DNA from 3 places in the Bacillus sp. JST-5 genome. Region 3 is predicted to be linked to each of the others. Evidence: riboswitches for the same ligand, from Rfam matches in the RefSeq annotation. Region 3 holds a riboswitch; each other region holds the start of a gene.
What was found. A riboswitch is a leader RNA that binds a small molecule or an ion and turns the genes downstream of it on or off. The one in region 3 is predicted to bind thiamine pyrophosphate.
Positions count from the first base shown of each region.

Region 1: linked by a shared signal. The riboswitch ahead of tenA (thiaminase II) and the one ahead of thiT (energy-coupled thiamine transporter ThiT) in region 3 are both predicted to bind thiamine pyrophosphate.
Region 2: linked by a shared signal. The riboswitch ahead of AC3ASS_RS08435 (ABC transporter substrate-binding protein) and the one ahead of thiT (energy-coupled thiamine transporter ThiT) in region 3 are both predicted to bind thiamine pyrophosphate.

Region 1 covers NZ_JBYLHW010000051.1:1,306-11,665, reverse strand. The annotation lists gene prmC (peptide chain release factor N(5)-glutamine methyltransferase) at 1-625, shown strand, start outside; gene thiE (thiamine phosphate synthase) at 653-1,285, opposite strand; gene thiD (bifunctional hydroxymethylpyrimidine kinase/phosphomethylpyrimidine kinase) at 1,318-2,172, opposite strand; gene thiM (hydroxyethylthiazole kinase) at 2,169-2,981, opposite strand; gene tenA (thiaminase II) at 2,997-3,683, opposite strand; TPP riboswitch at 3,790-3,900, opposite strand; gene spoIIR (stage II sporulation protein R) at 4,084-4,728, shown strand; gene AC3ASS_RS10450 (GNAT family N-acetyltransferase) at 4,813-5,262, shown strand; gene AC3ASS_RS10445 (L-threonylcarbamoyladenylate synthase) at 5,427-6,476, shown strand; gene AC3ASS_RS10440 (manganese efflux pump MntP) at 6,548-7,102, shown strand; gene AC3ASS_RS10435 (low molecular weight protein arginine phosphatase) at 7,258-7,695, shown strand; gene AC3ASS_RS10430 (methyl-accepting chemotaxis protein) at 7,717-9,015, shown strand; gene rpiB (ribose 5-phosphate isomerase B) at 9,181-9,627, shown strand; gene AC3ASS_RS10420 (TIGR01440 family protein) at 9,654-10,226, shown strand; gene glyA (serine hydroxymethyltransferase) at 10,329-10,360, shown strand, end outside.
Region 2 covers NZ_JBYLHW010000034.1:1,608-11,967, reverse strand. The annotation lists gene AC3ASS_RS08470 (MFS transporter) at 1-10, shown strand, start outside; gene AC3ASS_RS08465 (hypothetical protein) at 64-291, opposite strand; gene AC3ASS_RS08460 (DUF2207 domain-containing protein) at 543-2,225, shown strand; gene AC3ASS_RS08455 (PH domain-containing protein) at 2,290-2,730, opposite strand; gene AC3ASS_RS08450 (ABC transporter permease) at 2,742-3,893, opposite strand; gene AC3ASS_RS08445 (ABC transporter ATP-binding protein) at 3,890-4,588, opposite strand; gene AC3ASS_RS08440 (DUF4097 family beta strand repeat-containing protein) at 4,828-5,859, shown strand; TPP riboswitch at 6,303-6,412, shown strand; gene AC3ASS_RS08435 (ABC transporter substrate-binding protein) at 6,511-7,500, shown strand; gene AC3ASS_RS08430 (thiamine-binding protein) at 7,516-7,806, shown strand; gene AC3ASS_RS08425 (ABC transporter permease) at 7,812-8,567, shown strand; gene AC3ASS_RS08420 (ABC transporter ATP-binding protein) at 8,564-9,301, shown strand; gene AC3ASS_RS08415 (VOC family protein) at 9,474-10,328, shown strand.
Region 3 covers NZ_JBYLHW010000060.1:3,501-13,860, forward strand. The annotation lists gene AC3ASS_RS11215 (MarR family winged helix-turn-helix transcriptional regulator) at 1-294, opposite strand, end outside; gene ltaE (low-specificity L-threonine aldolase) at 1,385-2,416, opposite strand; gene AC3ASS_RS11225 (acyl-CoA dehydrogenase family protein) at 2,543-4,219, opposite strand; partial or broken gene AC3ASS_RS11230 (class I adenylate-forming enzyme family protein) at 4,238-5,736, opposite strand; gene AC3ASS_RS11235 (Cof-type HAD-IIB family hydrolase) at 5,990-6,856, shown strand; gene thiT (energy-coupled thiamine transporter ThiT) at 7,692-8,276, opposite strand; TPP riboswitch at 8,359-8,460, opposite strand; gene AC3ASS_RS11245 (MurR/RpiR family transcriptional regulator) at 8,587-9,435, opposite strand; gene AC3ASS_RS11250 (aspartate aminotransferase family protein) at 9,475-10,360, opposite strand, start outside.

The DNA of each region.
Region 1 (10,360 bases), on a different contig from region 3:
TGGAAGGAAGTTTTTCGTTAATGAACATGTACTAATTCCTCGTCCAGAAACTGAAGAACTTGTTGTTGGCGTTTTAGATCGATTGCCGAAGAAAGAATCGACTAAGGTGTTGGATGTCGGGACTGGTAGTGGTGTAATTGCCATTACATTAAAGCTTGAGGAACCGAATTTATTGGTTACTGCGTCTGACATTTCTTTTGCAGCTTTAAATGTCGCGAAGATGAATGCAGAAAATTTAAAGGCGGATGTTGAGTTTGTAGAAGGGAATTTTTTAGAGCCATTTATTCAAAAAGGAGAAAGGTTTTCAGTAATCGTATCCAACCCACCGTATATACCGTTAAAGGATCGAGAAATATTGTCTACCACCGTGAAAGACTATGAGCCAAAAAAAGCTCTTTTTGCAGGAAATGATGGTCTAGATGCGTATCGGCAACTCGCAAATCAGTTGCCATTGGTCGTTGAGGAAGAAAGTTTAATTGCATTTGAAATTGGTCATGGGCAAGGAGAAGCAGTCGCTTCGTTGTTAAAAGCAGCTTTTCCGAATAAGTTGGAAAAAATCGAAGTCGTAAATGATATTAATGGGAAAGAGCGAATGGTTTTTGCAAATATAAAAAAGATCGGCTAATGGCCGATCTTTTGTTCAAACGAGTAATTATCTGTTATGGACGGATCGTTGGAGGAGATCAACTACTTTATTTTTTATCATCGATGCTGTTTGATATGGATGTTCCGCATGACTGATTGCTGAAATAACTGCCACCCCTTTTGCACCTGCTGCAATGACAGGCTGAAGATTGGTTGCTGAAATTCCTCCGATTCCAACGATAGGGAGAGAAGGAAAGGTGCGATGAACGTCTTCAATTACGCGAGTTCCAGAAGGCATTTTTGCGTCCTCTTTTGATTTTGTCTCATATACGGGACCGATTCCAACATAATGGGCCCCACCTTTAATGGCAAACTCCGCTTCCTTCCAATGATGGACCGAAATACCGATGATTTTTTGTTTCCCTAGCATTTTTTTCGCCTCATAAAGAGCGAGATCATCTTGACCTATATGGACTCCATCTGCACCAATCGATGCGGCAAGTTCAACATCATCGTTGACGATAAACGGGATATGATATTTATGGCACAATTTCATACATTCAATAGCAAATGCACGTTTCTCCTCACCAATGAGCGCCCCTTTTCCTTTTTCCCGTAATTGAAAACAGGTGATACCGCCCTTTAACGCCTCTTCAAGAACATGTAAAGGATCACGATTTAGTGTATTTATAGAACCCATAATAAAATAGCATGGAAGAATGCTCGCGATATTCAAAATAATACCTCCTCTACATTCGTTGAGATATCAACGTGGAAATCTTTAATTTCATTCATTTTTCGATGGGCCCAATGATTGGTTGGACCATAACCTTTTCCAATATGTAATCCGTCCATAATAGCTGCGTGAATATATTTTTTTGCAGAAATGATAGCATCTTTAACTGGCGAACCATTCGCAAGCGCAGATGTAATAGCTGCAGAAAATGTACATCCTGTCCCGTGTGTATCTTTTGTTAATATTCGTTTTCCTCTTAAAAATAGTTGTTCACCGTTTTCATGAATGAAAAAGTCAGTTGACCATGAACTTTTAAATTGGTGACCGCCTTTGATAACGACAGCTTTTGCTCCCATATTTAATAACCTTTCCGCTACTATTAATAAGTCTTTATCGTTGTGAATGTTTATGCCGGTTAATAATTCGGCTTCCACTAAGTTTGGGGTAATGACTTTTGCTAACGGAATGAGTTCCGTCTTAAGGGCTTCCATACTTTCCTTTTTTAATAATGGTTCCCCACCCTTTGCCACCATGACTGGATCAATGACGATTGGAGTCCACCGAAAATGCTTAATCCAGTGAGCGACTTCTTCAATGATATTCGAATCAACCAGCATTCCGGTTTTGACAGCATTGATGTCAAAATCATCGCCAATCGCTTTTAGTTGATTTCCGACAGCGTTCCGTTCAAGCGGATATACACCGTGCACACCTAACGTATTTTGGGCGGTAACAGCAGTAATTACAGATGTTCCGTACACACCTAATTCTTGAAAAGTCTTTAAATCGGCTTGAATGCCGGCACCACCGCCACTATCTGATCCGGCAATTGTTAATGCAATAGGCTTCATTGGACGGTCTCCTTTTTCCATGAAATTTTAGCGTATGAACGAACGTCCTCTTCTGTCATGCTATGGAGAGTATTTAAAAATTGTATATAAAAATTACCTGGACCATCTGCATGTTTAGCAGCGATTTCACCAGCAATTCCGTAACATGTAACAGATGTGGCGATAGACTCTAAACAACTTGCTGAATGATCTACGGCTAAAAATGCTCCTGTAATTCCGCTTAGTAAACATCCTGTCCCTGTGACTATTGGCATGAAAGGATGCCCATTTCGAATTTCAACCATTGTGTTTCCGTCGGTGATATAATCAACTTCCCCAGTTACTGCAACCGTTGTATTGTAATTACGTGCTACTTGCAACGCTATATTTTGTACATCGGTATTTCCACTGCCAGCGTCAACCCCTCGAGCAGACCAATCAATACCTGCAATAGAAGCAAGTTCACCTGCGTTGCAACGAATGGCAGAAACGTTTATTTCTTGTAAAAGATGATGGACGACTTTTTTACGATAATTGGTAGCACCTGCACCGACAGGATCTAAAACGACGGGAATATTCGCTAAATTAGCTGCTTTTCCGGCTTTAAGCATCGATTCAACTGTATAGGAATTTAATGTCCCAATATTTAGTACGACAGCAGAGGAGATGGAGGCCATTTCTTCCACCTCTTCTACCGCATCGGCCATAATCGGAGATGCTCCCAAAGCTAATAAACCATTTGCTTGAAAATTGGCTACAACAATATTCGTTATACAATGAACGAGGGGCTTTTCATGACGAATGTTTGTTAGTAGTCTAGTATTTAACATATTCTAATTTCCCCCTTATTTTTGTATGTAAGCATAATCTTCAATTTCCCAATCTTCCATGCGCCAAGCCATATCCCAAAAATGCCATTCATAATAACTGCTTTTGCGAAAATGCAACTTCAATTCTTTTCTTCTTATAGGAGATAGATTTTCGGCTAATTCATTCATTCGTTGAATTTGCTCCTTTACTTTTTCAGCAAACCAATCAGATCCGTATGTTTCAATCCAGCGGTTGTAAATCGGGTGGTTTGGCTTTGCATCTTTTAAACGCTCTCCAATTTCGTAGTAAAGCCAGTAACAAGGTAAAAGAGCTGCTAATAAATCAGCTAAATCGCCTGTAAATGCACATTGATACATGTGAGAAACATAGGCATACGCAGATGGGGACGGCTGAAACTGTTCCAGTTCTTCCTCAGTCACATCCAACATTTTCATAAACGATTCATGTAGACGATGCTCTGCCTCACATGTAGCTACTGCGTGCTCTGCAAAGCTTTTCGTCATTGCTAAATTTGATGATCTTAAAGCACCAAACGCCTGAATTTTAGAAAAGTGACTTAAATAATAGGAATCCTGTTTAATGTAAAATCGAAACGTATCGATAGGTAACGTTCCATCGCCAATCCCTTTTACGAAAGGATGATGGAAACTGGCTTCCCATAAGTCATTGCATTCGTTCCGAACCTCATCACAAAACGTCATTTTTCTTTCTCCTTCCCAACGACGACCACAAGAGGAGTGTTTTCCAATAAAAAACGCTACTTCCGGGTATGGAAGTAGCGATGAAATCTACAAAAATAGTAAATGTACATGACTACATCCACTTCCCTCCGCTGGTATGATCCAGATCAGGTTCAAAGGGTCCATGCATAAACGTGCATATCTCAGCCTTCATAAAAAGACTCCCCTAGTGGTACATCAGTTTATTTATTTTTTCACCATCAGTATAGCATATGATTGTTTTCGGTCAACCAATTGTTATGAAATTGATACGTCTGACCTATATTTGATCTCTGGTTTAAAAAATTTTAAGAATGATAGAAAAACGTGTATAAGATTATGAGACTTTGTCCACAATGAACTAGTGAAGGGGGAAGTGAAAATGAAACAACAAAAACATTTAGCAGTATTATATTTAATCGTCATTTCTATAGGTACTATGTTTAGTTTATATATACCGAAGAGCGAAGCAGCAACGGGAGAAACGGTCATTATTCCAAATGAAGCTATTAGGCTTCGAATATTAGCGAATAGTAATACAGAAAAAGATCAAGAGATTAAAAGAGAAATTCGTAATCAAGTGAATGCTGAAATTACAAAATGGGTTGAGCATTTAACGTCTATCGAAGAAGCTCGAGAAACTATTAAAAGGAATTTACCGATCATTCAAGAAATTAGTGAAAACGTACTAGAAGCCTATCAAAGTAATGATCGTGTGAACGTATCTTTCAAAAAAGCAAAGTTTCCGACGAAGCTGTATGGAAAGTTTTTATACCCGGCAGGAGAATATGAGGCTATAGTGATTGAAATTGGCGAAGCAAAAGGTGCAAACTGGTGGTGTGTTTTATTTCCGCCATTATGTTTCTTAGATTTTTCCAATGGTACAGCGGTCAGTGATGGTTTTGATGAAAATGAGACAAATGATAATGATCAGGACAAAGAGCCGCTATATGCTGAGGAAAAAGAAACAGAAGTGAAATTTTTCCTTTTAGAAATCTTTGATTATATTATCAGTCTATTTGTATAAAGGGATATTTTTACCTCTATCAAAAAGTTCTATTTTCTCTATAAAAACATATTCATAGAATAGAACAATGATAGAGGTGATGTTATGGATTCGATCGTAGTACGTGGAGATATTGAAGATCGTTTTGCTTTACAAAAGTTTTTAGAGAAGGCAAAAGTTCCTTATGATGAGTTAATTGATCAGATGGAATTGTTTAGCCTTTTAAAAAATGAACATGGAGATATTTTAGGTACGATTGGTTTTGAGATTCATCAATCTTCTGGATTATTGCGATCACTTGTTGTACATCCTACCGTCAATGAAAAACAGATGATCCTTCTATTTAAAAGCACATTTGCAATAGCCAAAGAAAAAGGATTAAAAGAATTAATTATCGTTACGCATAGAAAGGAAGCGAAGCCATTTTTTAAAATGCTTGGCTTTCAAGAAACAGATGCGGAGGATATTTCCCCATCCATTTTAGAATCATATGAAAATAAAATTGAAGATATTGTGGATAACGGTCTATATATAATGAAAATTCATATAAAATAATCCCATTTATCCACAAAGTTATCCACTTTTCCCAAGGTTTTATTCACATTTTGTGGATAAAGCTTGTTTTATTTTTCATCTTCTTTTATACTTTCTACGTATTTATTTAATTCAAATACTGATAAAATAACGTATAAATCGGTTTACATAAGAGGAGATCATAAATGGAGACAAAATGGTTGAAAGTGGATAACATTGTTGATAACTTAATGAATCATCCACATATTGTACAAGCAGCTAAACTTTTAAAAGAAAATGAAATTGTAGCATTTCCGACCGAAACGGTATATGGTTTAGGGGCCAATGCCAAAAGTGATGAAGCCGTGCAAAAGATATATCAAGCAAAAGGCCGTCCAAGTGACAATCCGCTAATTATCCATGTTGCGAATATAAAGCAAGTAGAAGAAATGGTTGAGGAAATACCGAAGTCTGCCCAAATATTAATGGATCGATTTTGGCCAGGTCCTTTAACCATTCTTTTTCCACAAAAAAAAGGTGTACTGAGTCCGGCTGTTACGGCAAATCTTCCGACAGTCGCCATTCGTATGCCGAATCATCCGATTGCGCTCGCTCTAATTGAAGCGGCTCAATTACCGATCGCCGCACCGAGTGCCAACCGTTCAGGAAAGCCAAGCCCAACGAAAGCTAGTCATGTTTATGATGATTTACAAGGGAAAATCGCTGCAATCATTGATGGGGGAGAAACTGGCGTAGGTGTAGAATCAACTGTTATTGACTGTACAGAAAATATTCCGGTGATTTTACGTCCAGGTGGAATTACGAAAGAACAAATAGAAGCGGTAATTGGAGAAGTTCACATCGATGCAGCGTTGCATTCAGAAAAAGAAAAACCGAAATCTCCTGGGATGAAGTATACCCATTATGCGCCAGATGCTCCGTTAATCGTGTTAGATGGAAGCAAAGAGTGGATTCAGAAAAAAATTGAGGAACAACAAAGGAAAGGGTTGAAAGTAGGCATACTTACAACCGAAGAAAATAAAGATTTTTATGATGCTGATGTTGTTATATCTTGTGGTAATCGAAAGGACTTAACAACGGTCGCTGCTAAACTTTATGACACGTTGAGAGAATTTAATCAATATGAAATAGATTTAATTTATTCAGAAGCTTTCCCAAATGAACAAATAGGGGACGCAATCATGAACCGCCTGAGAAAAGCAGCAGGTCATCGAATCGAAAAAGAAGATCAATAAATTAGTAAAGATTCTAAAACCCCCAAACTGTGCATATGTTGGAATGAAGCCAGTCCCAAGGGGGTTTTTTTATGTTAGCATTTACCGAAGAAATCATTGCACTTATATTAATGGCCATTGCCTTAGGAATGGACGCGTTTTCTGTAGGATTAGGAATGGGAATGCTTTCGTTAAGATTAAAGCAAATCTTTATCATCGGACTTACCGTTGGTTTATTCCACGTTTGGATGCCTTTAATCGGAATGATTGCCGGAAGATTTTTATCTGAACAATTTGGAACGTTAGCGACTTATGCAGGTGGTATCCTTCTCATTTTATTAGGTGGACAGATGTTATTTTCTTTATTTAAAGAAGAGGAATTTCGTTCTTTAGAACCGGTTGGTTCGGGTCTTTTATTGTTTTCATTGAGCGTTAGTTTAGATAGTTTGTCGGTGGGGCTTTCTTTAGGAATTTTCGGAGCAAAAACTGCCATCGCCATTCTGTTGTTTGGAATATCCGCGACAGTACTCACATGGTTAGGACTAATATTAGGGAGAAAAATAAAAGGATGGCTTGGAAAATACAGTGAGGCATTAGGTGGCTGTATATTAATCGGATTTGGATTACGATTACTTTTTTCGATATAATGTAGCAATAGGGTGGTCTTCGATTAAAAGGGACTCCCTATTTTTTTGGTCTTCATTTAAATTTTCAAAAATTGTTCGAATTTGTAGGAAAATTTTTAATTTTGTCTATGGAAGTTGTGAAATTTCACTTATAATGGTAATAAAGGAGGATGTCGATGGCACGTGTTTTATTCGTATGCACTGGAAATACATGCCGTAGTCCTATGGCGGAAGCAATATTAAAAAGTAATCATATCGAAGGGTTAGAGGTACGATCAGCTGGAATTTTTGCGATGCCTGGAGCAGATGCCTCCCCTCAAACAAAAGAAGTATTAAAAGAAAAAGATATCGAGTTTTCCCATCAAGCAAAACAACTTGGGAAAATGGACATAGATTGGGCTGATTACATTTTAACTATGACAAAAGACCATAAAAATTGGATTTTGAACGAGTACCCTGAAGCAAAAGAAAAAGTTTTTACTATTAAAGAATTTGCTGGTAAAAGCGGTGATGTGATAGATCCGTTCGGCGGGTCGGTGGAAATATACCGAGAAACGTTTCAAGAACTAAGCGAGTTAATCAATGAAATCCAAAATAAAATAGCAAATCAATGATGGAGTTTTGGGGGGACATTCATGTCAGAACAAATGGAAAAAAGAAGATACAAATTCGGACTACGAAAAAAATTAGTATTCTTTACTACCTCACTAGCTTTGATTACATACTCGACAAGTGCATTCTTTCTTTATTTCATTTATCCGTACTTAGAAAAATATATGAGTGAAGCATTGTTTACAATTGCTACATTATCCCTAGGGATTATTTGGTCAGGGATATTGGCATTTTTCGCTGCTGGATTCATCACGAAACCGTTGAAAAAAATTGAGTTGGCAGCTTTAAAAGCAGCTAGCGGAGATATTAAAGAAGATGCCGAAATTCCAAAATCCGATGATGAAATTCGTTCACTTGGGATTGCATTTAATCACATGTTAAAAAGTTTAAGAGAAATGGTTCAAAATATTGAAGAGAACTTTAAAGCAACCAATGAAAAAGTGTTGACGATTTCGAATGAGTCAACACGTGCGGCAGAACAAGCAGATAATATTGCTCGAACGATCTTTGAAATTTCATCAGGAGCTGAGAATTCAGCTGTATCTATTCAATCTACAGCTGAATCGGTGGAAGATGTGATGGAAATCGCACAAAAAGTGCAGACAAATGCAAAAAACTCCGAAGATCTATCAAAACATATGGTTAATGAACTTCAAACAAGTAAAGAGGTTATTCATTCATTAATTTCCGGTATTGAACGGATTGCCAATGATAATGAAAAATCTTTACAAGTTGTTCAACGACTTGAAGAGAATGCAAAACAAATTGAAGATATCATTAAAGTCGTAGGGGAAATTGCTAACCAAACCAACCTTTTAGCACTTAATGCTTCCATTGAGGCAGCTCGTGCGGGAGAGCATGGGAAAGGATTTGCTGTGGTTGCCGAAGAAGTTCGTATTTTAGCGGATGAAAGTGCCAAAGCTGTTAGCGGAATTACAGAGCTAATCAAAACGATTCAAGAAGAAGTCCAAAATGTTGTTGTTCAAATTCATACACAAGTAGATTCCGCGAATCATGAAGTAAAAAAAGGAACGCAAACAAATGTAGTCATTGAGGAAATGACGAATACGATTCATCAAGTGGCAGAATCCGTGAAACAAATTTCTTTACTAGTCGATCAACAAATGGAAGGAATAAAAAATACTTCTATCCAATCTCAAGAAGTGGCAGCCATTGCGGAAGAAACTTCTGCTGGTGCTGAAGAGGTAGCATCTGCAACAGAAGAGCAAACCGTTGTCATTGAAAATGTGGAAAAACTCGCTCAAGAGCTGCGAGAACAAGCAGAAAAATTAAAAGGAACGATTGAACGTTTTAAAATGTAACAGTGAAAAATCGAGACTATGTCGCTAGGCGATGTAGTCTTAATTTATGTATAAAAAATAAATAAATCAAAGTAATAAGCGGAAAATAACGATTCTATTATCTTTATAATTCCATCGAAGTGTGTCAAAATAAGTTTGACAAACATTAAAGGAGGATGAAAACGGATGAAAGTAGCAATTGCATCCGATCATGGTGGTATTCGAATTCGTGAGGAAATTAAATCATTATTAAAAGAATTAAATATAGAGTTCGAAGATTTTGGTTGTGAATGTGAAACTTCTGTAGATTATCCAGATTATGCATTACCAGTAGCAGAAAAAGTTGCAAAAGGCGAATTTGATCGCGGGATTTTAATATGCGGAACAGGAATTGGAATGAGTATTGCGGCAAACAAGGTAAAAGGCATTCGTTGTGCACTTGTTCATGATGTTTTTAGCGCAAGAGCAACAAGAGAACATAACAATAGCAATGTATTAGCGATGGGTGAGCGCGTCATTGGTCCTGGGTTGGCTCGCGAAATCGTAAAAGTATGGTTAACAACGGAATACGAAGGCGGAAGACACGATCAACGAATTGGGAAAATTTCAAAATACGAAGAGGAAAATCTATAACTCGTAATCTTCGAGGTGAACACTCGATGTCAATCGTACAACAAATAAAAGTGGAAATCGCGGAAACGTTGGACGAGTATCAACAACAGGCTCAATTAAAAAAAGGGGATATTTTCGTAGTCGGGTGTTCGACTTCGGAAATTGCCGGGGAAAGAATTGGAACATCCGGTTCATTCGAAATTGCACAAGCTTTGTATCATGCATTTAAGAACTATGCGGATCAACACGGGGTATATTTAGCCTTTCAATGTTGTGAACATTTAAACCGTGCTCTTGTAGTGGAACGCAAATTATTACAATTCAAAGATTTAGAAGAAGTATCCGTCATCCCACATCGAAAAGCTGGAGGAGCAATGGCAACTTATGCTTTTGAACAGTTTGACGATCCAGTTGTTGTAGAATTTATACGAGCAGACGGAGGAATCGACATTGGCAGTACGCTCATCGGCATGCATTTGAAACATGTGGCTGTCCCTGTTCGTGTGAGTCGAAAGCGTATTGGTCATGCCCCTATAACACTTGCCAAAACTCGTCCTAAATTAATTGGTGGAGAACGAGCGATCTATACAAAAAGAAACGACATGGAAAAATGCAACTAAATTATAACCTTTATAAACATCTGAGAAACTGATAGAATGAAAGAGGTAAACATACCTTTGAAATTTTGAGAGCGCTATCATCTTCAATAAGGGGGATCCAGTATGAGTCACATCCAAAAGCAAGATCAAGCAGT
Region 2 (10,360 bases), on a different contig from region 3:
GGAAGGATAATTGCATATAAATTCCACCGTACATTCGATTGTGCGGTGGAATTTTTTTGTAAATTAGCTCTTTCGATGTTCGTTTTGTCCTTTCTTGACACCGAAAATTTTGTTTACTGTAGTAAACGATAAAATGATGGCAAGAATAATAGAAATAATATTAGTAATAGTCATAAGAATTTCGTTCTCAGATGAAATCAAATAATGAAATAGTTCTGTTAACACTTTTAGAAAGATAAGGAAAAAAAGAGCACAACAAGTATAATAAATAAATTTAACAAACGACCCCAACGCTTGTCCCCCTTTATAACCTGTTAAAAAAATTCTATCATAATCAACATTCTTAAACTACTGTTTCATTTATGTATGAATATTATTAGATCTTAGAAATATTAAAAATGATAGATTGATTGGAGAATAAGAGAAGATTATCAACTAAAAACTAATTTGAGAATGATCTTACTCAAATATGAAAAAAACTTTTCTTATATGATTGGAAACTTTTCTAGGGTATATTCGTACATAATAGTAGGGTGATGAATATGAAACGGAAGAATTTCTTGTTAACATGTCTTTTTTTCCTCATATTATTTTTGATTCCAATAAAAGCATACGCCGTGGAATTTGATATTTCAAAGGTAACCATTGATGCGTATCTGCAGCCAAACGGAAACGTTAAAGTAATTGAGAAATTTACTTATGATTTTGAAAGTGAATTTAACGGAATAACAAGAGAAATTATTCCGAAAAAAGGGACATTCATCAAAGACTTACAAGCTTTTGAAAATGGTCAACCATTAAAAATAGAAAAAGAAAACGATTTATATAAAATCTATCGAAAAGGTAAAGAAGAAACGGTTACGATTGAAATTCATTATTCGATCGAAAATGCGATTGAAAAATTCAGCGATGGCGCACAGTTTTATTGGCCATTCTTTGATAAGAGAAATAAATCTACTTATGAAAATTTAACCATTACAATACATCCCCCTAGCAAAACAGACAACGTTCTAGCACTTGGCTACGATACAGCCTTTAATAAAGAAAAAATCGAAGAAGACGGAATAGTTCGCTTCAATTTCGGGAAAGTAGCAAATGGGAAAAATGGAGATATCCGAGTGATTTATGACGGTTCTTTATTCTCTCAATTAAAAGAAAACCATGGGACGATTCGTGATGAATTTCTAGCGGAAAAGAATAAGTTAATGGCAGAATATAAAAATTTTCAAGAAAAGCAGCAGTTTTGGAAGAATGTAAGTATGGTGTTTATTCCCATTGTTATTCTTTTAGTTGTCGGTGTCTATACACTCGCCATCCAATCATCCCGTTCTGCCGCCAAAAGGATTCGAGAATTTTTACTCGAACGCAATTTTTATATTCCTGAAGAAAAATTAAGTATTCCAGCAACCATTTTTTTCACTAATAATAAAATATTTTCAGCAAGTATGATTCCTGCTGCCATATTTGATCTAATTCGAAATGGAAATATTCAACAAATGGATGAAGATACGTTTACATTAATTCATCGTCAAACGAGCCACATGCATGAACAAACTTTATTAACGTTATTATTTGACAAAATAGGAGATGGGAAGGTATTTCGCTTAACAGATATTCAAGACTATCTCGAAGATAAAAAAAATATTCAAAGTTATCAAGAATCCATCCACAAATGGAAACAAGAAATTTCTATAGAACTAAAAGAAAAAGATTTATATGATAAGCATTTGCAAACACGATGGGCATTAGGGATTACAAGCATATTCATTGGTGTAACAGCCATCTTTTTCGGGATGTATGAACTTTATGCTGCATTAACGATTTCCATCATATCAGCAGTTTCTTTACTAATGTTTGCGATATTTTACGTAACGAAAAACGAGGTGGGATTAATCATCCAAGAAGAATGGAAACTTGTGAAAGAAAGATTTCCATCTTTAACGGAAGACGATTGGAATGGATTGCCAAGACATGAACAAACTCGATTCATTGCTTATGGGATAAGTGTGGAAGACAAAGCTTTTAAAAAATATTTTGAACCGTTTATGAATCGTATTCGGACTTCACTTCATGCAAGTGGAGAACATCCATACATGTATTTCAATACTATATACTTAATGGATGCGTTCCATCATGCGGACAAACTAACTTCTTATTCAAGCAGTACGACTTCAACTTCAAGTGGAGGAGTTGGGGGAGGTGGTGGAGGCTCTGGAGCCTTTTAACCCTTCCAAATTCATTAGAAAATTGCAAAAAAAGAATAAATGACAAAAAGCTGATCAATGTCGATCAGCTTTTATTCATCCTTTTTTCTAACTCTTCCATAAATTTTTCTTTATTCTCTGGTGATATAATGACACTTCCCATTAGTCCTGTTGTATAAAAGATTTCTAACGCGTCTTTTGAAGAGCATAATCGATAACCAATCCAAATGTTTTTCGTTTCGCGAAATCCGGTAATTTTAGAATAAGGAATTTTACTGCGAAATGGTCCACCTTTCACGAACAAATAATCGTCATAGAAAATATATTTCATATCATAAATGATCCACAAGATAAACACGACGGTTATTAAATCAATTAAAAATAAAACAAGTAGGGGCAAAAATTCTATTTTATCTTCCATATAACCAATGATAAGTACAGGGGCAAATGTCACAAACAAAATTATTATTATAATGAAATAAATAATACTCATGAAGAAACGGTCTCTCTTTGCTTTAAATGTCATCATTTATCACCCTAAAAAATCAAATATTCAATCAGTTTTAACAAACTAAAAACAACTACAAGCCCACCAATAATCAATATCCCTGGTAAACGAACCATTTTTTGAAATCGATGAGTCACTAAAAGTTTTACATCTTCTTTTACCGTTACCAGTTTGAAAAAAGGGTGGTGTAAACTTTTCTTAACAATATGACTAATCCAAAAGTCAATGAAGAAAAAATACGCAATATACAATAGCCATTTTATCCATAACGGAGATAGAAAAATAGCAACACAACTAATAGCTAACATGCGATAATAGGACATAACATATTGCCGATTTCGTAAAAATGATTTTAATAATAGTTCGAGAAGCCCAGTTTCTTCATTTCTTACTTGAAAAATCCTTGCTGAGTTTCTAAACAATAAAAGCGGTTTTTTTCGATAAAGAACCGATTCTTTTTCAATTTCAGAAGAAAATTGATATATCCATTGAATATATTTGTTCCGTTCCTCTTGTTCAATCTCCAACTCTCTCATAAATAAATAACGGTTTTTATTTACTTTTAAACTAAGGAAAGATATTAACATAATACTACCTAATAACCCGATAATGCCAGTTAAATAAAATGGAAGAACATAAATAATAAAAATGATTATAAGGATTGAGATAAATATCATGAAACGTTTTATGATTTTATGATGAATCATCTTCCTTAACGTTAAGATCAACAGTTTCGTCGCAAATAGATTGATAAATAAAGAACAGATGTCAACCGGATTTAAATGATAAATATGTAAAAGAACAGGTAATGCTATTCCAATGATGATTCCAGTCGTAATCAATGAATTTAATAGAGTAGTCATTAAACCATAAGTTTTTAACGTAAAAAGCAAGCGATTTTCTTGTAAAAGATGAAGGGCATCTGCCTCGTGTTGAAACGTTCGAATATTCCCTCCTGTATTTAACATGACCATGATTCCCAATAAGCCCCAAAATGGGATAAAATCCATCCAATAGGAGGAGGGATGTAACCAAAATTCTTTATAAAAGATCGCAAAAAAGAATATTCCTGGAATTAATAAATATAGAAAAATGGTCCAATCAATCACTGAACGAATGATACTAAACTTAAAATTCCATTCATTTTTCCATCGTTGCAAAAATAACTGACTTCCTGTCATTGTTCTTCACTCTCAATTAAAATATCAAAACAATCTAGCAACGAACCGTCCTTTAAACCACTTAATTGCCGAATATCTTCCAATGTTCCTTGTGCCAATAATTTTCCATCGGTAATAAAAACAAATCGATCACACATTTTTTCCGCTGAATCTAAAACATGTGTAGACATTAATATCGCAGCTCCACGACGTTTTTCTTCTTCCAACAACAGTTGTAATTTTTTCACCGATTTCGGATCCAAGCCCATAAATGGTTCATCAATAATATATAAATCCGGCTTTTTCAAAAATGCTAAAATGAGCATCATTTTTTGCTGCATTCCTTTGGAAAAATGATCGGGATAATGATGCTTTACTTGATCCATCTTAAATAAACGAACTAATTCCTCAGCATCATTGAAAAATTCTTTCTCATTTACAGTTAACGTAGAATACAAAAATTCAATATGCTCCCATAAAGTTAGTCGGTCAAAAAAAATTGGACGTTCCGGAATGTAAGAATAAGAAGGGACGGTAATTTCACCTTTTACATGTTTTAATATCCCGAGAATCGCCTTAATTGTTGTACTTTTTCCAGCTCCGTTCGGCCCGATTAAACCAACGAGCTCATGACCATTGACGGAAAAATGAATGTTTTCTAAAATCGGTTCGTTTTTTTCATACCCAGCTTCCTCAATATGAATGAATAACCCCAAAAATGAACACCCTTTCCATCGGTATAAACTATTTATCTGTTATTACGAATCTATTTCTCATTAAGTTTCATTTTATCTATACTGACCTAAATGAACAATCTAAAAATTTCTTATAAAAGGTTATAGATGAATGGAAAATATCCGCCTCCAGACGGAGTGTCATTCACCCTATAGCATGTACTACAAATCTTTTAGAAAAATTACAATAATTTTATAAAAAAGATTAGAGGTGACTGAATATGTCCAAAACGAGAATCTTTCAAATTATTAAAGATAGTTTTCAGAAAAAAATTGAAAAGCGGATTGAAAAAGAATCGGTGGAAGTAAAAAAATTAATGGGTCTTTCAATCGAAACCGACATATCAGATGTTGAAATATATGTTCATAAAGAAAGTCGAATAGAAGTCATATTAGAGACTTATGAAGAAGGACCGGAATTATATGTAAATACTCAAGACGAACATTTAATGATTGAAGCAAAATTAGAAAAAAGCATTATTTTTACAGGATTCTTAAACTCTATTACATCTTGTACATTAAAAATAGTTTTACCAAAAGATATAGCAAGTGATATACAAATTATAACAAAATCTGGCGATATTGACGTGGACGGGCTTATCCTATCAAAACTAAATATTAAAAGCGGATCAGGAGATTTACATATCTCAAATATTACTTCAAATCATTTACAATCAGAATCAAGTTCCGGAGACCAATACATTCATTTTATACATGCTGAAAACATTGTATTAAAAAATGCTTCTGGAGATATCAACGGAAAGAATCTATACGGGAATATTCATAGTTTCAGTGCATCAGGAGATATAGAATTATTCGAATGTTATAGCGATATGGTGGAAATATCGTCTTCCTCTGGAGATATTGAAATCAACCAATGTCAGACGAATGAATTGAAAACAAAATCAAGTTCCGGCGATATTAGAGGGGAAAAGATTCAGACTGTCAATGGGGAAGCATCTAATTCTAGTGGAGATATACAATTACTATCATTCATCGGAAATTTGTCTGCTCATACAGGTGCAGGCGATGTGATGGTTGAAATGATTCATGAATCTAACATTTTTATCAATAGTGGAAGTGGAGATATTAACACGTATCTTTGTTATGAAAATATCGATGCCAAACTTGATATTCAAACAAGTTTAGGTGTTATTGAAACAAACTTGGACAAGCATTTTGCGCAAATGGATGGGAAATATACAATCCAATTAAAATCAGGGACAGGTGATATTTCTCTCATTCAAAAGTAGCGTTACTCAAAATCTATTAAATTAATACATTTCTTCCTCTTCATGAGTCAGACGAATAAGTGATGGGTATATAAAAAATAGATAGATGACAAAACCGGTCAAAAAAAATCCAAAGTATTTCCATAAATGTAAAATGGCTGTACCGATAATAGAAATAATTAAAAAAACAATGTTTCCAAAAGAAATTTTTAAAGATTTTTTCGTCAAATACAAGTTTGAATGACAATTTGGGCATTTTATGGGATATTGTTTCACAAACAAGGTACGATATAGTAAATAACTCCGGGATATTTTTTTAGAACAGAATTTACAAATATTCATTTCTTTTTCCCTCCTTATAAAAGGATATTCGACCGGTCGTTGAAATTTTCCTTTAGATTGATAGAAAAAGTCTTGCAGAAACATGTATCATATGTAATAGTAAAGGAGGAAAAACTTCATACAAAAAGTTGTGGGGGAACCGGTGTTGCCGGTTGAGAGTGTATCCGTAAGATACTAACCCTTTGAACCTGATCTGGTTAAGACCAGCGTAGGGAACATAGAGAAAATACATATGATGACTCTTCATATGCGCCCTAGGTGTGTCTACCAGGGCGCTTTTTATGTTCCCTTCAATCTAGTAATTGACAAAAGTTGAAGGAGGAATTTTACATGAAAAAGTTTTTCTATCTTATCATCACGATTTTATTGCTTGGAGGATGTTCGTCAACGAATGGACAATTAGAACAAGACGATAGGTCCCAACTTGAAAAAGTGAGGATTGTTCTTGATTGGACACCAAATACGAATCATACAGGATTATATGTAGCGAAAGAAAAAGGTTATTTCCAAGAAGAAGGATTAGATGTGGAAATCATGTTACCAACTGAAGCTGGTGCAGATACTTTAGTTGCTTCTAAAAAGGCTGAATTTGGAATCAGTTATCAAGAAGGAATTACGGAAGCACGAGTTCAAGGCATTCCAATTGTATCGATTGCAGCCATCATTCAACATAACACATCAGGATTTGCCTCATTAAAAGAAAAAAACATTACATCACCTAAAGATTTCGAAGGAAAAACATATGGAGGATGGGGTGCACCTGTTGAAAAAGCAGTCATAGATTCACTGATGAAACAAGTCGACGCAGATGTAGAAAAGGTAAACATCATCAATATTGGAGACGCTGACTTTTTCACTGCATCTAAACGTGATATTGATTTTGCATGGATTTACTATGGGTGGACGGGAGTAGAAGCTGAACTTAGAAACGAACCCATCAACATGATTTACTTAACCGATTATAGTGAAAAGCTCGATTACTATACACCTGTAATTACAACAAGTGAATCTTACATTCAAGAACATCCGGAAACGATTCGAAAATTTTTAAAAGCTGTTTCTAAAGGGTATGAATTTGCGATTGACAACCCAGATAATGCGGCAGAAATACTCATCAAACATGTTCCTGAACTGGATGAAAAACTTGTGAAAGCTAGCCAAAAATGGCTTTCTCCAAAGTATAAAGATGATGCCCCACGATGGGGAGAGCAAAAATTAATAGTTTGGGAAAATTATACAAACTGGATGTATGAACATGGATTATTGGAGAAAAAACCAGAAATTGATAAAGCATTTACGAATGAATTTTTACCAGAATAATTAGGAGGTAAGATGATGTCAAACGCTTTAGTTAGCATTCAAATCATACCAAAAACGAAAAATGGTGAAGACACGATCCCTTTTATTGATGAAGCCATTCAAGTAATAATAAATTCGGGAGTAAAATATCAAGTGAATCCGTTAGAAACAACTATGGAAGGGGAACTAACCGAATTATTAAAAGTCATTGAAAAAATGAATCAACGAATGATCGAATTAGGATGTCCAAGTGTAATTTCACAAATTAAAATTTTCTATCAACCATCCGGTGCCTCCATGGATAAGCTAACTGAAAAATATCGGTGAATCGAATGAAAAGAAGCTGGCTTCCTTTCATAACAGTGATTTCGTTCGGATTATTATGGGAAGGATGTGTAGCCATTTTCAATATTGAAAAATGGATCCTTCCAGCACCAAGTACGATTTTTCATGAACTATATAACGGATGGGAAACGGTTTCCGTCCATATTTTACCAACTGTCCGATTATCGATCACAGGGTTGATCATCGGGAGTACGATTGGATTGTTAGTCGCAACAATCCTTCATTTAATACCATTTCTTAAACAAATGTTTTATCCATTATTAATTATATCGCAAAACGTCCCAATTATCGTATTGGCACCATTACTTGTAATCTGGTTTGGATTTGGTATGTTACCAAAAATCATTGTGATTACGCTTGTATGTTTTTTTCCAATTACGATTGCTGCCTTGGATGGTTTTAAACAAACGAATCGAGATTTGTTGCAATATATGAGAATGGCTGGAGCAACGAAAATGCAAATCTTTTGGAAATTGGAAAGGATTCACGCTCTTCCTTCCATATTTTCTGGATTAAAAATATCCGCTACTTATAGTGTGATGGGAGCAGTCATTTCCGAATGGTTAGGAGCTAATAAAGGTTTAGGTCTTTATATGACTTTATCATCTTCATCATTTCGAACGGATCGTGTATTTGTTGCTATTTTTATTGTGATGGCGCTTAGTTTCATCTTCTTTTCAATCATTGTTTTCATTGAAAAACTAATAGTGAAATGGAAACCCACAGGAAGGGAACCGAAATGAATAAACTAGAATTAAAAGGGGTAAAAAAATCATTCGGACATGTAAATGTAATAAAAGATATAACATTTTCCGTCAATGAAGGTGAATTTGTCTCCATTCTTGGACCTTCAGGTAGTGGGAAAAGTACTCTTTTTCAAATAATTGGTGGGATGATTCATCCAGACGAAGGTGAAATTATTTTAGATGGTAAAAACATTAATGGAAAGCGTGGCTCAATCAGTTACATGCCACAAACTCCGTCATTATTTCCATGGAGAACGATTTTAGAAAATCTATTATTAGGACAAGAAATTGCGAAAGTCCCACTCGAACGAGAAAAAGCGATGACTATGTTAGATCGAGCTGGTTTAAAAGGGTATGAACGAGCATATCCCTATGAATTATCGGGTGGAATGCAACAGCGGGTATCATTTTTACGCAGTATATTAAGTCCTCAAACGATTATTTGTTTAGATGAACCATTTTCATCATTAGATGAATTTACGAGACAGGATATGCAAAAATGGCTGCAATCCATATGGATAGAAAACAGGAGGACAATATTATTGGTCACACATAATATTGAAGAAGCGTTATTTTTATCCGATCGAATCTTCGTATTTTCTGACAAACCAGCGATTATTGTTAGGGAGTTTCATATTCCATTTGTTCGTCCAAGAAGAGAAGAATTATTATTATCGGAACAATTTTTAGATTGGAAAAGAAAAATATATGAAGTGATTAAGAAGCGATAGTAGTTTCCTGTTGCTTCTTTTTTTTTTTGAATAGGTGGTTAATTTTTTAAAGCTAGAAAAAAATTAAAATATAGCAGCTGGCAAAGCAGAAAAACGTAAGAATTGACAAACTTAATTAAATAAAATATAGTTACTTACAAAAGGTAAGTATAAGAAATGGAGGCAATAATAAATGAATTTCCATCAACCACCACACACATATGTTGAGAAAGTAGATCTTAAAGTCATGAATTTAGATAGATCCATATACTTTTATGAAAATGTTATTGGATTAAAAGTTTTACAAAAAGAAGGAAATGTTGTTCATTTGACAGCTAACGACGTTGATCCATTAGTGACCCTTCATCAACCGGAAAATGTTACACCTAAGGTCGGTAAAACAACAGGACTCTATCATTTTGCACTTTTATTGCCGAATCGCGTCGATTTAGCGAATGTTATCTATCATTTTACTGAGAATGGCATACCATTTGGTTCCTCTGATCATTTAGTGAGCGAGGCTTTATATTTATTAGACCCAGATGGAAACGGAATAGAAATTTATCGAGATCGCCCCCCTTCTGAATGGATATGGCGTGGAAATGAAGTAGAAATGGCAGTAGATCCATTAAATATTCGTGAATTGCTTGAATTACATGACAATAAGCCGTGGACAGGTTTACCAGCAGAAACCATTATGGGCCATATTCATTTATATGTATCTGAATTAAAAGAAACTGAAAACTTCTATACTAATGGTCTCGGTTTTGAAGTAGTTTGTCGTTATGGATCACAAGCATTATTTATCTCAACAGGAAAGTATCACCACCATATTGGCTTGAATACATGGAATGGAGTTGGTGCTCCTAAACCAGCTGAAACAAGTGTTGGGTTGCATACGTTTAAGCTCGTATATCCATCGGATGAAGCTAGAAAAGAAGCCATCGAATCCATCCAAAAATTAGGAGCTACGATAATCGAAAAAGATTCATATGTGTTAACAAAAGATCCATCAGGAAATTCAATTGAAATGCATGTACACCAATAATTAGCCAAATTCCTGAAAATATGTAAAAATAG
Region 3 (10,360 bases):
TAACGATAAGTAAATGACACGTCGATCATTTTCATCTCTATTTCGTTCGATTAATCCTTTTTCATACAATCGGTTAATGATGGCGGTTATTGCACTTTTATTAACATGACATTTTTCAGCAAGTTCTGTGGACGTGCATTTTCCTTCTTGGTAAATGAATCGTAACGTACAATGTTGATCATTCGTTAAATCTTCATCAATTGCTTGCCTAATGATTGCCTCTGCTCTTTTCGTTACCGTATTACTTACTTTAATATATCTATTAATCAATTGTTGTAATTTTTCATCTCTCAACAAAATCACCCCTCCCTAAATAGTTCAACAGTTTAACTATTCATATATTTAACTGAAAAAACATCATTTGTCAACAGAAAAGCGAAGGCGAGCGCCTAGTGGCGTACGAACGGGACGCACTCCTGCACTGAGATAAAGGAAACACGGCGAGCTACGAGCCGATGTTGACTTATCGTAGGGAAAGGAGTGGGTCGTTCGCTAGCCACTGCGAGCCAAGCTAGACAATAGAAAAGCGAAGGCACAAATAGAACGCCGTATGAACGGGAGGGCCTTTCGAACTGAGATAAAGGAAACACAGCGAGGGACGAGCGGTTGTTGACTTATCGTAGGGGAGAAAGGTCATTGTTCACTAGGCGTTCGTGCCGGAGCTAGACACAGAAAAGCGAAGGCGAGCGCCTAGTGGCGTACGAACGGGAGGCACTCCTGCACTGAGATAAAGGAAACACGGCGAGCTACGAGCCGATGTTGACTTATCGTAGGGGAAGGAGTGGGTCGTTCGCTAGCCACTGCGAGCCGAGCTAGACAATAGAAAAACGAAGGCACATCTAGAACGCCGTATGAACAGGAGGGCCTTTCGAACTGAGATAAAGGAAACACGGCGAGCTACGAGCCGATGTTGACTTATCGTAGGGAAAGGAGTGGGTCGTTCGCTAGCCACTGCGAGCCAAGCTAGACAATAGAAAAGCGAAGGCACAAATAGAACGCCGTATGAACGGGAGGGCCTTTCGAACTGAGATAAAGGAAACACAGCGAGGGACGAGCGGTTGTTGACTTATCGTAGGGGAGAAAGGTCATTGTTCACTAGGCGTTCGTGCCGGAGCTAGACACAGAAAAACGAAGGCACATCTAGAACGCCGTATGAACGGGAGGGCCTTTCGCGTTGGGAAATAGAGTGAAAGTAAAAAGCCAATTAACCGTTATTAAGGAGCAATACGTATAATTCTTTGCAAGACTACCATCTGTGATGGACGAATACTGAAAAAATGAGGAGAATTTGAGTAAGTTTCAAATTCTCCCCTTTCAAATTGTAAACCGAGTTATGTATCGATTTATAACGGACTTCCTAGGTAAACCTATTTAAGAGAATGCATTATTTTATTTCATTTCTAATTTCTTTTAACGCTTGGATGACGACATCCATATCGCTCATTGAAACATCATAATGGGTTACAAATCGAATACTATATGTACCGAAGCTAACGGCTAAAATGTCTCTTTCTTTTAATTTTTCAAGTAATTGGTTAGCAGTTAACCCCAAGCCTTTCGTGCCAACAACAATAATATTGGTCTCCACATCATTTTCGATAGATAATCCATCAATCGTTGAAATTCCTGCAGCTAAATACTTTGCTTTTTCATGATCTTCTGATAAACGTTCAACCATATTCGTTAAAGCATAAAGTGCTGGAGCCGCAATGATACCTGATTGTCTTAAACCACCGCCTAAGCGCTTTCTCCACTTTCTTGCCCTTTCAATAAAATCACGTGAACCAGCGATAACTGAACCAACAGGTGCTCCTAGCCCTTTGGATAAACAAACTTGAACTGTATCGGTGTATTTCGCATATTCGCTAGCTGGAATACCAGTTGCAACAACTGCATTAAATAAACGGGCACCATCTAAATGAACGGGAACTCCACATTGACGTGCCACTTCATAAACCGATTTCATGTTTTCAATTGGTATAATCGCTCCACCTGCACGGTTATGTGTGTTTTCTATACATATCAGCCCTGTTTCAGGAAAATGAATATCATCTCCACGAATCGCCATTTCTACATCTTTGGCATTCAATGATCCTTTATTTCCGCGAATTGTCCGAGGTTGAACACCTGCAAATGCAGATATGGCACCACCTTCATAATAGAACAGATGGGAATTTTCTTCTAATAATATTTCATTACCAGGACGACAATGTGTAAGGACAGCAATTTGATTTCCTTGAACTCCACTAGTTACAAATAAAGCCGCTTCTTTTCCTAAAATTTCGGCAGCTTTTTCTTCTAAACGGTTGACCGTAGGATCCTCCCGATATACATCATCTCCCACTTCTGCTTCGTAAGCTGCTTTACGCATTTCTTCTGTAGGTTTTGTCACGGTATCACTTCGAACATCAATCACATAAATCCCTCCCATTCCCATTATAGAGAAAAAAAGATTGATAAACTATAAATTTCCCTTTTATTACAAATAATCTGTAATAGAAAAAGACCGGAAACATTCCGGTCAGATTAATAGAAACATTTCCTATATTTTTATCACTTTATCCGTTTGGATGATATCATCAAAATAACGAAGGGCTAGAAGTTCTTCATCCATCCACTCATTCATCTTCCATGTATTTTGAATAAAAATCTGTGCGACCTTTACTTTCCGATCTCCTCCAATTTGTGCATCCTTGAGTGCAATTATACTTTCATAGATATCACACATTAACTTTGCAACCCGTTTGCTATGATACGTTTGAACATCTTCATTATTAATCGATAAATAAGTTAATTGTTGTTTTAATGTTTCTACTCCCTTTTTTACAGGAGTTATAAATGCTTCTAAATCTTTATGAAGTTTTTTTAGTTCCTCCTGAACATAAGAAACAAAAACTCTTCCTGCGTCATATTTTTTTAATAGCCTTAAAACTTCTAAACCAAGTATATTCGCAGTTCCTTCCCAAACGGTTAATACTTGTGCATCTCTTAAAAGTCTAGGAGTTACAAAATCTTCAATGTATCCATTGCCACCGTGCATTTCAATTGCTTCATGACTAAAATGAATAGCTTGTTCTGCCGTTTCTTTTTTTAACAAAGCAATGAGAAGGCGATTCATGACATGATCTTCCATTGTAATAGATGGATGGTGGTTAGCAATTCGATCAAACAAAGCCACTAATGAAAACACGGCACTTGTTTCTACTTCTTGTTTGACCGCTAATTTGACTAATGACTCCTTCACCATCGGGAAATCAATCAAATACTGACCAAATGCCTGACGCGAACGAGCATAATTTCTAGCTTCCAAAAATGCACGCCGCATAATTCCAATCGATGCTACTGCATTACAAATCCTTGATAGATTTAACGCTTCCATCATGTAATAAAATCCTTTGGAAGCATCCCCAACTAAGTAAGCTTCGGAACCATGAAAAACAACTTCTCCAGAAGGAACAGCTCGAACACCTAATTTATCTTTTAAACGACGAATTTCTAAATGATTGAGGATCCCGTTGTCATTTTTCCATGGGACTAAAAATAAACTAAGCCCTTTTGTCCCACTAGGTGCTCCTTCAATTCTTGCTAACACCATCGCTACCCCACATTGTCCGGCATTGGAAGCAAAATATTTTTCTCCGTATATCCGATAATTACCATTTATGTCTGGTATCGCTTTTACTTCATTCGCTCCAACGTCCGAACCTCCTTGTCGTTCAGTTAAAAATGTTGCTCCTTCATATAATTCCGTTTCACCAGTGGAAAGTACATGGGGCAGATATTTTTTCTTCAATTCTTCACTAGCATAATGATCAATTAAATAAGCCGTGGCCATTGTCAACGTGACAGGACAATAAAATCCGGGTTCCGCATGGGACAATAAGTAACCTTGTGCATATGAATAAATGTAATTTCCTCTTCTTCTTAACTCGGGAATTTCCTTATGAATATATCCGACAATTCCAGTGTTATACGTTTGCTCAACCGTCTTTTTATATCCGTCATTCACCCAAACATATGAAATGTCATTACCCATTTTATCGTATTTGATTAATTTCGGCTGCCCATCACGATCAGTAAAGACCGCTCTTTCATCGATTTCAGTTCTACATAGCTCTCCAAATTGTTCTAACTTTTTATCAGCCCATTTAAAAAATTCATCATCCAAATATTTTTTTAAATTAAACGCTAAATTTGGATCTTCTATATAAAAATTCATGGTTGAAACACCTCTATTTTGTAAGAATTGTTCTCTCTCTTTTAAAACATGTTTTAATATCTTCCCTGTCGCATTTCTTGGTAATTGGTCAATTTTTTCATATAATTTCGGAATTTTATAGCTTGCTAGTTTATTAGACAGAAAACGTTTACATTCATCTTCAAGATTATCCATCGGTTCTTTTAGCACAACGAATGCTTTTACAGTTTCTCCCCATTCACGATGAGGAACTCCGACAACAGCTACCTCGGAAATTTTTGGATGCAAAGCTAGCGTCTCTTCAATTTCCTTAGGAAAAATATTGATACCTCCTGAAATTATCATATCTTTCTTTCGGTCAACGACATACATAAACCCATCTTCATCCAATGTTCCCATGTCACCAGTATATAACCATCCTTCTTGAAGCACTTCCATCGTTTGAACTGGATCTTTGTAATATCCTTTCATTACACCTTCGCCTTTTAACAGTATTTCTCCAACTTCACCTGGTTGGACTTCCTCTCCTTTTGCATTGACAATTTTTATTTCCGTATTTAATGCCGCTCTTTTCCCAATGCTTCCAGCTTTTTCTTTATGTTCTTCAGGTAATAGTAGCGTCCCGGTCGGTCCTGCTTCCGTTAATCCATATACACAATATAGGCGATCTGTCTTAAATTTTTCTTGAATGAATTTTACTTCTTGAGAAGCTAAAGGTGCCCCACCATATACCCAATATTTCATAGAGGACAAATCATACTCATTTAGTTTAGGATGATTAGCCGTTAATAAATAAGCTACAGGTGCACCAAAAAAGTGGGTCGCTTTTTCTTCATGAACAAGTTTTAACAGTAAATCAGGAGTGAATGTAGAAGCGATAATATGAGTCGCTCCAACATAAGTTCCACCAACTAAAAATAAATGAAGTGGTGCGGAATGACTTAAAGGCATTAAATGAAGCATTCGGCTTTCTGGCTTCATTTCCATTTCAATAGCCATCATAATAGCTGCAGTTAATATATTTCTATACGTAAAAAGAACTCCCTTTGGTCTGCCAGTTGTCCCTGATGTATATAAAATCGTTGCCTCATCATCTTCCTTTAAATCACAAGTAATTTCTTCAGTACTTCCATACTCCAATAGTTGTTCAAAACTTTTCCACTCATCTACTGGTTCTCCTGTTTTTATAAATAATAGAGAAATAGAGCTTGGTAAATCTTTCACTTGATCAAATAATAGATCGTGTGCAATAAGAGCTTTTGCATCAGAATGATTTAAAATGTAAGTTTTGCACTAACAGGAACAATGATTCCTCCTAAACGTAAGACCGCGAAGTAAGAGATGATAAATTCTGGGGTATTTGGCATGTAAAGGACAACTTTGTCTCCTTTATTCAATCCATATGTTGATAGACTATTAGCTAGTTGATTGACGAATTTGTTTAGTTCCCAATATGTAAATTGCTTCGATTCAGATACAACCGCTTCTTTTTTTGGATATTTACGGGCGTTTCTTTCTAACAATAAAGAAATGTTCACACTTTAACACTCCTTTTTTAGTGTAGATGATATTTTTTTAAAAGATCCATCATCTTTTCCTTCTATTCACCTCCTTTTATTGGTTGATTTAAGAATTGTTACTTTCATAATTATTTGAATATTCTTATTTTATTTTATCATATATGTTCCTCACTTAATAATGAATTTTTGTACCAACCTTTATTATTTGCCATCCTCCCATCATTCCATTAAAATGATAATTATTACCAATCATAGAAATTAGGTGGTCAGAATGATAAAATGCATCGCAACAGATATGGATGGAACTTTAGTTCGTGCAGATCAATCCATTAGTAAAGAGAATATTGAAGCAATTAAAAGAGCACAGCAAGCGGGAATTGAGGTTGTAGTTGCTACAGGCAGATCCTATGAAGAAGCCATGTTTCCATTAAAATCAGCTGGAATCGTTTGCCCCGTCATTTGTATGAATGGTTCTGAAGTAAGGGATCAAAATGGAAAAATAGAAACTTCCATTCCTTTAGATGTAGATACATATCGAAACATTCATCACATTTTACAAGAACAAGATATGTATTACGAACTTTATACCAATCAAGGTACCTTTTCAAACGATTATGAAAAATCTTTATCCGTCATTTCCGATATATTAATGAGTGCTGGACATAAAGCTACATATGAGGAAATCGTTGAAGGTGTAAAAGAACGTTTCGAACGTGGTGGAATTAAATTAGTTCAAAGTTATGAAGAATTGTTACAAAAAGATCAAATTCAATTATTAAAACTGCTAATCTTCTCATTAGATAAGGAAAAATTACAAGAAACCGAACAAAGACTTCAACAATTTTCAAACTTAGCTGTTAGTTCGTCCGGTCATCAAAACCTTGAAGTAACCAATATTAAAGCCCAAAAAGGTGTCGCATTAGAAAAATATGTGATGCAAAAAGGAATCTCATTAAAAGAAACGATGGCTATGGGAGACAGTTATAACGACGTATCTATGTTTGAACGTGTAGGCTTTGCTGTTGCAATGGGCAATGCACCCCAAGATATTAAAGAAATGTGCCATTATATTACCGATCATAACGAAAACCATGGTGTCGCTAAAGCTATTTATAAAGTACTTAATGAAAATTTATAAATAAATAACTATCTACAATAGGAAATGCCAGTGAATCTTTTTTAAAAAGTTCACTGGCTTTGTATTTTAATGAAAAAATTAGGACATCTTGTTATCATTCAGTTACCTAATTCTAATAAATGGATGTTCTATAGTTTAAGCATTAAAACATACATCGATTTTTAAATAAAATTTAAAACGTGAAAACTATTTCATATTCAAGTATTTTAATGCAAGATTTTTTCATTTAACATATTTAACTTTACATCATTAACGTTAACTTGCAAATAATCAAATCAAGTTACAAGATTTTTGTTAATTGGTTCATCCATTTACCCCTGAAACAACGACTTGCAAATAAATCCATTCGAGTTGCAAGATTTCTTTCGACTTACAAGAAAATGTCCGTGAGTTACAAAAAATTTTTCGAAAGTTACAAATTTTTCTTTAACACTTGCAAATACGACATTTTCTAGTTGCAATAATTGATTTAAGAGTTACAAATAATCTTGATTAACTTACAAATTCAATCTCAAAAGTTGCAAATATACATTCAATTGGTCAGGATTGGCGATCGCCAATCCTTTCTCTTTTTGAAAAAACAACCACTTTCAATCAACTTGCAAATAAAACAATATAGGTTGCTAGATTTCCCCACTACTTGTAATACTTTTTCCCCTCAAACCAACAGCTTGCAAATAAAATCAACCTAGTTGCAAGTTTTTGTCGTCTTAAATTCACCATTAACAAATTTTTCATAAAAAGCCGAATATAATGAAAAAAATTAAAGAAGGAGAATTTGAATCCTTCAATTTCTCCTTCTTTCCTCACTTGAAACGATTTTTCTCATCTCATTTTATTCATTGTATGAATATTGATTATTAGCCGTTAATAGTCTTGAAGAAATAGAAAGGATAGCTCCTAAGACTATGGCACAAAATACAAAAGAACCGAAACCTGATCCTCCATTTACAATAAACGAGTACATCCAAACCCCCATACCTTCTGGAGCATATTCTCCCCAGAAGACAATTCCAGCATAAAAATGCCAAATATATCGTGTAATTGTCCCAATAAACATAGCGAAAACAGCTATGGACAAACCTCTTCCTTTTTCCCCATTATTAAATGAGTTTAAAATGGAAGAACTAAAAATACCTGCAAATCCAATACAAGTAAAGGCAATAAAGTATTCAATAATAAACTGATACCAATGGAGAAAATATGCATCACCAGTAATTACTTGTAATAATGACCATAGAAAACCAGATAACATTCCATATTTTACTCCCCAACGAAATGAAACTAAAAAGACTGGAACCATTGCAAAAGAAATAGAAATCCAAGGTCCCAATTTAATGGATGGCAGTAAATCAATGACAAGTGCTAATGCTGCCATAATCGCTGCCTCTAATGATGGTTGTAACTTTTTTGAACGCATAAAAAAACCCCCTATGTTTTGATATTGATCAAACGTTTCCATAGGAGCTTGAAGAAGGCAGAAAAATAGATATTAAACTATTCATCTTCCTTTTCCACAATCCCTACGCTAGAATTAACTAACAGGTTCGAAGGGTCAGAACAAAAATTGTTCACTCTCAGCCTAAGCTCCCCCTGTGGATCCGTTGATTCAATTGTCAATCCTATTATAGTTATTAGATACAGAAATTGAAAGTATTTTTTAAATTTTTTTCATATAATTGTGCAAAATGAATATTCTCTAGTCAAAATGGCATAAAAAGCACATATTTTTATTTGTGAAAAATATTAAATCGTTCCCACACCTCTTCTAAATCTGCTAAATGCTTCTCAATATCTCCTCGTTTTTTTCTTCCGACTGCTGTTATTAAAGCATTAATTAAACTTAGTGGGGCGACAAACGAATCGATAAAAGAAGGCATGTCACTAGGTGCACATAAAGCCACATCACTATATGGAATCAGTGGTGACAATAAATTATCTGTAATCGCAATAATAGTAGAGCCACGATCTTTTGCAAAGCTAACAGCATCAATCGTTGTTTTCGTATATCTTGCAAAACTTAATCCAATGACGACATCATCTTCTTTCAGACGAAATAGCTTCTCCGAAATACCATGAGGATTTCGAATAAGCTCTGTATTCTCGAACAACAAATCTAAATAAAATTCTAAAAATGATCCTAGTGAAACTGCACTTCGATTAGCAATGATAAATATGCGGTTTGCATCTAAAATATATTGCACCGCTTTATGGAAAGAATCCGTATCAAACTGTGATGCCATTGTTTGGATTCGATTTACTTCTTCTTCAAACATTTCATATACAGCTTTATCTTCGGAAGAATATACGTCATCCGATAATTTCAAGCGCTCAACGGTGGTAAGTTGGCGCTTAACAGTCTCTTGCATTGCTTTTTGCCAATCTGGATAACCATCGTATCCTAAAAAAGTAGCAAAACGTACAACTGTCGCTTCACTAACCCCCACCGTTTTTGCTAACTTTCCAACTGTGAAAAAAGGAACTGAGTCTGTATTATTTAAAACAAAACGAGCGATTTTCCGTTGTGATTTACTCATATCGGGCAATTTTTCTGCGATTTTTCTGTATACTTCGTTCATCTAACTCCACCTTAATTCGTCTATTCGTCTTTTTTACCATTATATAATGTTTAACACTCGACGAATAGCGATTTCATGAGCTTTTATTGTATTTTTAATATCTTCATCCGTATGAGCAGTTGAAAGGGAATAACGATTTAATGGTTTCGTATAAACTCCTAAACGTAATAATTGTTCATCAATAGCTTTGCGCAATTTCGTATTTGCTTTTTTCATATCCCGATAATTTTCTATCGGTTGTTCTGACAAGACTATATTAAAAATACTTCCCATTCCAATAGCTTTCATTGGAATTTTATAGTGACGATAGAGAGATTCCAAGCCATTCTTTAATTTTGTTGTCTGTGAAATGAGGTGGTTCATTACTTCTTTATCTTTTAATACATTTAATGTGGCTAATCCTGTAGCTAATATGGTCGGATGTCCGTTGTATGTTCCACTATGGAAAACAATATCTGTCTTTCCTTCATTTCCTCCTCCATTAGAAAAAATATCTTTTCCAATGCTCGGATCCATTTGAATCATAATCTCTCGCTTTCCTCCTACGGCACCGATTGGAAACCCTCCACCTAACACTTTTCCAAGCGCTGTTAAATCTGGTTTGATTCCATATATGTTTTGGCCCCCACCATACGTCATGCGAAATCCGGTTTTTACTTCATCAAAAATCAAGACGATCCCTAATTCTTCTGTCAATTTTCTTAATTTATGCATAAACCACTCATTTGCAGGTATAAATCCGGCTTGCACTGGTTCAAGAATTACTGCAGCAATTTCTTCTTTTCTTTGTCTTAAAATGGTTTCAGTTGCATCGATATCATTAAATGGCAATATTATCGTTTGATCAATAATTTCTTTTGGAATCCCTTTTGATTCAGGAACAGAATTAGGCATTTTTTCACTACCAGCTTCTTCAAGCTCTGGA